Regions from separate parts of the Variovorax sp. SPNA7 genome, predicted to be linked through region 2. Evidence: riboswitches for the same ligand, from Rfam matches in the RefSeq annotation. Region 2 holds a riboswitch; the other holds the start of a gene.
The links. A riboswitch is a leader RNA that binds a small molecule or an ion and turns the genes downstream of it on or off. The one in region 2 is predicted to bind S-adenosylhomocysteine.
Positions count from the first base shown of each region.

Region 1: another riboswitch for S-adenosylhomocysteine. It lies ahead of ahcY (adenosylhomocysteinase); the one in region 2 lies ahead of metH (methionine synthase).

Region 1 covers NZ_CP138513.1:5,139,001-5,142,404, reverse strand. The annotation lists gene RZE77_RS24085 (peptide chain release factor 3) at 1-638, opposite strand, end outside; gene phaP (TIGR01841 family phasin) at 716-1,207, opposite strand; S-adenosyl-L-homocysteine riboswitch at 1,465-1,533, shown strand; gene ahcY (adenosylhomocysteinase) at 1,601-3,040, shown strand; gene RZE77_RS24070 (TlyA family RNA methyltransferase) at 3,040-3,404, shown strand, end outside.
Region 2 covers NZ_CP138513.1:185,373-188,776, forward strand. The annotation lists gene RZE77_RS00910 (LysR family transcriptional regulator) at 1-872, opposite strand, end outside; gene RZE77_RS00915 (PACE efflux transporter) at 977-1,438, shown strand; S-adenosyl-L-homocysteine riboswitch at 1,487-1,595, shown strand; gene metH (methionine synthase) at 1,655-3,404, shown strand, end outside.

The DNA of each region.
Region 1 (3,404 bases), 930 kb from region 2:
GTGAGCGTGTCGCGCTCCGTGAGCGCGATGGTCTCGAAATCCTGCGGCAGCCGCTCGCTGCCCGACTCGAACACCGTCATCGCCTGCGTGCGCAGGTTCATGATCCCGCGGAAGCTCTTGCCCTGGCCGACCGGCCAGGTCATCGGCACGCAGGGCATGCCGAGCTCGCGCTCCACTTCGTCGAGGATGTCGAGCGGCTCGCGCACCTCGCGGTCCATCTTGTTGACGAAGGTGATGATGGGCGTGTCGCGTTGGCGGCAGACCTCGATCAGCCGGCGCGTCTGCGCCTCCACGCCGTTGGCCGCGTCGATCACCATCAGGGCCGAGTCGACCGCCGTGAGCACGCGGTAGGTGTCTTCCGAGAAGTCCTTGTGGCCGGGCGTGTCGAGCAGGTTGATCACGTGGTCGCGGTACAGCATCTGCATGACCGACGAGGCCACCGAGATGCCGCGCTGCTTCTCGATTTCCATCCAGTCGGAGGTGGCGTGGCGCGAAGCCTTGCGCGCCTTTACCGAGCCGGCGATCTGGATCGCGCCGGAGAAAAGCAGCAGCTTCTCGGTCAGCGTGGTCTTGCCGGCGTCGGGGTGGGAAATGATCGCGAAGGTGCGACGGCGGCGGGTTTCGGCGAGAAAAGACAAGATGGGGCAATCTGCAGGGGGATGGCCCGATTTTAGAAGGCGGCCCCGAGCCGCCTGCCCGACCCGCCGAAAACGCCTTACTTGCGCTGCAGCAACTTCGTCACTTCATCCACATTGGCCTGGATCCGCTGGCGCACCAGCTCGAACGCATCGGCCTGCGACTTGGCCGCAAGGTTGGCCAGTTCCTTGATGTCGTCGATGGCGCGCTGGAACGACTGGCGGCCGAGCTCGTCGAGCTTGGCGAGGTTGGCCTTGGCATCCTTGCCGGGCATTTCCTTGGCGGCCGTCTGCCATTCGGCGATGGCGCTCTTGATCATCTCGGTCTGCCGCTGCACCACGGTCTGCAGGCCCTGGTAGGACTTCTGGTTCGCCTGCATCAGGGCCTGGAGGTCCTTCTGCCCGCTCTCGAGCAGCTTGCTCGCGCCGCCGGTCAGGTTGAGGTCCTGCAGGCGGTCGGTCATGGCCTTGAGATTCTTCATCGGGTCGAGCATGTCGGCGGCGTCGGGAGCCGCCCGGGTGCTGCTGCTGGCGGTGGTCTTCTTCGCGGCGGCTTTCTTGGCTGTGGCCATGGTGCGGTATCTCCTGTGTCGGGTGAAGAACGAACGGGTGAGTGGCAAGGACCGGCCGGACGGCCAGCAGTCCCTCGCCACGATACGCCGCGGCAGCCCGCCCGCAGCGCCGCGGCGGCAGGATTTGCCTGCGGGATTTCCCTTGGAACCTCCGGGGTCGGGGCCAAGTCGATGTATGCCCCGGATGCGAATTGCGCTTTCCGGCATGTGGGATGCCCCGGCGATTGGCTCGCCTTGCCGCCCCGTCTACAATCCGCGGTTCCGAGGAGCGTTGCAGCGCCGCCAGGCGTGAGGCTCGGACCACATCGCAACCACGCTCACCCGCTGTTCTCGCGGTGAGTCTTTTCCCCCGAACGCAGTGGCACCTTTCAAACTAGCTTTGTTGGAGTTCTCATGAGCGCTGTTCTCAAGCCCACCCCCGTTTCCACCGCCGACCAGGCAATTGCCGATCTTTCGCTGGCCGCCTGGGGCCGCAAGGAAATCAGGATCGCGGAAACCGAAATGCCCGGCCTGATGGCCATCCGCGAAGAGTTCTCGAAGGCGCAGCCGCTCAAGGGCGCGCGCATCACGGGCTCGCTGCACATGACGATCCAGACGGCCGTGCTGATCGAGACGCTGCAGGCGCTCGGCGCCACCGTGCGCTGGGCCTCGTGCAACATCTTCTCGACGCAGGACCACGCCGCCGCCGCGATTGCCGCCGCCGGCACGCCGGTGTTCGCGATCAAGGGCGAGTCGCTGAAGGACTACTGGGACTACACCCACGCCATCTTCGACTTCGGTCCCAAGGGTTCGCAGGGCGAAGGCCCGAACATGATCCTGGACGACGGCGGCGACGCCACGCTGCTGATGCACCTGGGCCAGCGCGCCGAGAAGGACCTGGGCGTGCTGTCCAAGCCCACCAGCGAGGAAGAACGCATCCTCTACGCCGCCATCAAGGCCAAGCTGGCCGTCGATCCGACCTGGTACACCCGCAAGTCGGCCGAGATCATCGGCGTGACCGAGGAAACGACCACCGGCGTGCACCGCCTGAACGAGATGAGCGCCAAGGGCACGCTGCTGTTCCGCGCCATCAACGTGAACGACTCGGTCACCAAGAGCAAGTTCGACAACCTCTACGGTTGCCGCGAATCGCTGGTGGACGGCATCAAGCGCGCGACCGACGTGATGATCGCCGGCAAGGTGGCCTGCGTGGCCGGCTACGGCGACGTGGGCAAGGGCTCGGCCCAGGCGCTGCGCGCGCTGAGCGCCCAGGTGTGGGTGACCGAGATCGACCCCATCAACGCGCTGCAGGCCGCGATGGAAGGCTACAAGGTCGTCACCATGGAATATGCCGCCGACAAGGCCGACATCTTCGTGACCACCACGGGCAACAAGGACGTGATCACGCACGACACCATGGTCAAGATGAAGGACCAGGCCATCGTCTGCAACATCGGCCACTTCGACAACGAGATCGACGTCGCGTCGATCGAGAAGTACGAGTGGGAAGAGATCAAGCCGCAGGTCGACCACATCACCTTCCCCGACGGCAAGAAGATCATCCTGCTGGCCAAGGGCCGCCTCGTGAACCTGGGCTGCGGCACGGGCCATCCGAGCTTCGTGATGTCGTCGTCGTTCGCCAACCAGACCATCGCCCAGATCGAGCTCTTCACCAAGCCCGACGCCTACCAGGCCGGCAAGGTCTACGTGCTGCCCAAGCACCTCGACGAGAAGGTCGCGCGCCTGCACCTGAAGAAGGTCGGCGCGATGCTGACCGAGCTGACGGACGAGCAGGCCACCTACATCGGCGTGAGCAAGAACGGCCCCTACAAGCCGGACACGTACCGGTACTGATGCGCGCCGACCAATTGCTGGTGGAGCGCGGCCTGGCCGCGTCGCGTTCGCAGGCCGTGCGGCTGATCGCCGGCGGCATGCGCTGGCGCGATGCGGGCAGCGCGGACGCGTGGCGCCCGGTGGTGAAGAACCGCGACGAGGTGCCCGAGTCCGCCGAGGTCGAACTCGACGATGCAGCCGAGGCGCGCTACGTCTCGCGCGGCGGGCTCAAGCTCGAAGGCGCGCTGGCAGCCAGCGGCGTCAGCGCCGACGGCAAGCTGTGCCTCGACGTGGGCCAGTCGACCGGCGGCTTCACCGACTGCCTGCTGCAAGCCGGCGCGGCCAAGGTGGTGGGCGTCGACGTCGGCCATGGGCAGCTGCATCC
Region 2 (3,404 bases):
ATCAGCGCCACGAAGCGCTGCGCCCCCAGCCCCAGCGGCCGCTCGCGCGACCACACCACGTCGACCCACAGGTCGAGCCCGTTGCTGAGGTTCTCGAACGGAATCTCGACCAGCGCGCCGGCGGCCACGTGCGGCCTGGCGAAATTGCGCGGCAGCCAGCCCCAGCCGAGTCCGGCCGTGATCAGGCTCAGCGCGGCCAGCGCGTTGTCGGTGCGCCAGACGTGGCGTGCGAACACGAAGCGCGGATCGCTGGTGGCGAGGTCGCGCCCCGCCACCACGATCTGCCGGGTGTTCGTGAGGTGCTCCTCGCGCAGCCGCTCGCCGGCGGCCGCCAGCAGCACGGGATGGCCGGGCGCCATCACGGCCACCATGGTGTCGCTGCCGACTTCCTGGAACCCCTCGCGGCCGTCGAGGCTCGGGCGCTCGAACACCAGCGCCAGCTGTGCGCGGCCGCTGTGCAGCAGCGCCAGCGCATCGGCCTGCGGCGCCGCCAGCACCTCGACCTGCAGCAGCGGATATTCCTCGGCCAGCGCGGCCAGCGGCCCGCTCCAGGGCGCCGCCAGCAGTTCCGGCGCAATGGCCAGCGTGAGGCGGTTTTCCAGGCCCTGCGTGAGCGCCAGGGCCTGCACCTGCAACTGCTTCAGCTGGGCCGCCAGGAGGCGCGCCTGCGGCTCCAGCGAACGGGCCGCGGCGGTCGGCTGCGGCTCGCGGCCGCTGCGGTCGAACAGGGGCAGGGCCAGTTCGGCCTCGAGGTTGGCAATGGCCATGCTGACGGCCGAGGGCACCTTGCGCAGCGCGCGCGCCGCGGCCGAGAAGGAGCCGTGGTCGATCACGGCCAGGAAGACCTCGACGTTGTCGCTGGAGAAAGCCATCTGCTGCGCCGATCTATCAATAAAACTGAAATAAGTTGACTTTTTATATCAGCGAACGGCAAATAAAGTCCAGCCATCGTCTTCATTTGCCAGAGGAAACAGTCATGCAGGGGTTCCAGCGCCGCGTCGTCTACATCAGCCTTTACGAAGGGATCGCCATCGTGGCCGCCAGTGCCGGGCTGGCGCTGATGACGGACGCCGGGCTCGGGCATTCGGGCGTGTTGGCGGTGGCCGCCTCGGTCATTGCCGTGATCTGGAACCTGGTTTTCAACGCCCTGTTCGAGCGCTGGGAGTCGCGCCAGGCGGTGCGCGGGCGCAGTGTGCGCCGGCGCGTGGCGCATGCCATCGGCTTCGAGGGCGGGCTGATCGCGGTGCTGGTGCCACTGTTCGCCTGGGGCCTGGGCGTGACGCTGTGGCAGGCGCTGGTGATGGACCTGGGGCTGGTGGTGTTCTTCCTGGTCTACACCTTCGTCTTCAACTGGGGCTTCGACCGGGTGTTCGGGCTGCCGGCCTCGGCCGCGCCCGCCAAGGCCGGCTCGGCAGCGGCGGCCGGGCAGGGGGCCTGAACGCCCCTGGCGGCCGCGGCCCTTGCCGCAGCCGGTAAAATTGCGCTCCCTTCCAAGGAGCGTTGCAGCGGCGGCCTACGTCAAGAGGCCCGCCGTCAGGCTTGGAAGGCGCCCCGCCGGCCGGGGCGCAAGCCGCAACAAACGACGCTCACCTGACGTTTTTTCCTGCCCAGGTGAGCCCCCATGAGCGAAGTTTCCACGCCCCGCGTCCCCCCGATGAAGCTGTCCGGCCTCGAGCCGGTGGCCATCGACGCCGGGTCGCTGTTCGTCAACATCGGCGAGCGCACCAACGTCACCGGCTCCAAGGCCTTCGCGCGGATGATCCTGAACGGCCAGTTCGAGGACGCCCTGGCCGTGGCGCGCCAGCAGGTGGAGAACGGCGCGCAGGTGATCGACATCAACATGGACGAGGCCATGCTCGACAGCAAGGCCGCGATGGTGCGCTTTTTGAACCTGATCGCCAGCGAGCCCGACATCGCGCGCGTGCCGGTGATGGTCGACAGCTCCAAGTGGGAAGTGATCGAGGCGGGCCTGCGCTGCATCCAGGGCAAGGGCATCGTCAACTCCATCTCCATGAAGGAGGGCGTCGACAAGTTCAAGCACGAGGCCAAGCTCGTGAGGCGCTACGGCGCCGCCGCGGTGGTGATGGCCTTCGACGAGAAGGGCCAGGCCGACACCTACGAGCGCAAGATCGAGATCTGCGAGCGCGCCTACCGCATCCTGGTGGACGAGGTCGGCTTTCCGCCCGAGGACATCATCTTCGACCCCAACATCTTCGCGATTGCCACCGGCATCGAGGAGCACGACAACTACGCGGTCGACTTCATCAACGCGGTGCGCTGGATCAAGCAGAACCTGCCGGGCGCCAAGGTGTCGGGCGGCGTGAGCAACGTGAGCTTCAGCTTCCGCGGCAACGACCCGGTGCGCGAAGCGATCCACACCGTGTTCCTGTACCACGCGATCCAGGCGGGCATGGACATGGGCATCGTCAATGCCGGCATGGTGGGCGTGTACGACGATCTCGAGCCGACCCTGCGCGAGCGCGTGGAAGACGTGGTGCTGAACCGCCGCCCCGACGCTGGCGAGCGTCTCGTCGAAGTGGCCGAGACCGCCAAGAGCGGCGCCAAGGACGACAGCAAGAAGCTCGAATGGCGCGGCACGCCGGAGCATCCGGTGCACGTCAACCAGCGCCTCTCGCACGCGATGGTGCACGGCATCACCGACTTCATCGTCGAGGACACCGAAGAGGCCTACCAGCAGATCCTTGCCAAGGGCGGGCGTCCGCTGCACGTGATCGAGGGGCCGCTGATGGACGGCATGAACATCGTGGGCGACCTGTTCGGCCAGGGCAAGATGTTCCTGCCGCAGGTGGTGAAGTCGGCGCGTGTGATGAAGTCGGCCGTGGCCCACCTCATTCCCTACATCGAGGAAGAAAAGCGCCAGGACGAGGCCGCGGGCCGCGACGTGCGCACCAAGGGCAAGATCATCATCGCCACCGTGAAGGGCGACGTGCACGACATCGGCAAGAACATCGTCACCGTCGTGCTCCAGTGCAACAACTTCGAGGTGGTGAACATGGGCGTGATGGTCCCGTGCCACGAGATTCTTGCCAAGGCGAAGGTCGAGGGCGCGGACATCGTGGGCCTCTCCGGCCTCATCACGCCGAGCCTGGAAGAAATGCAGTACGTGGCCGGCGAGATGCAGAAGGACGACCACTTCCGCATCCGGAAGATCCCGCTCCTGATCGGCGGCGCCACCACCAGCCGCGTGCACACCGCAGTCAAGATCGCGCCGCACTACGAAGGCCCGGTGGTCTACGTGCCCGATGCCTCGCGCAGCGTGAGCGTGGCGCAGTCGCTGCTCAGTGACCAGGCGAGCGCGTACATCGACGAGATCAACGCCGACTATGACAAGGTGCGCACGCAGCACGCCAACAAGAAGCAGGTGCCGATGTGGCCGCTGGCCA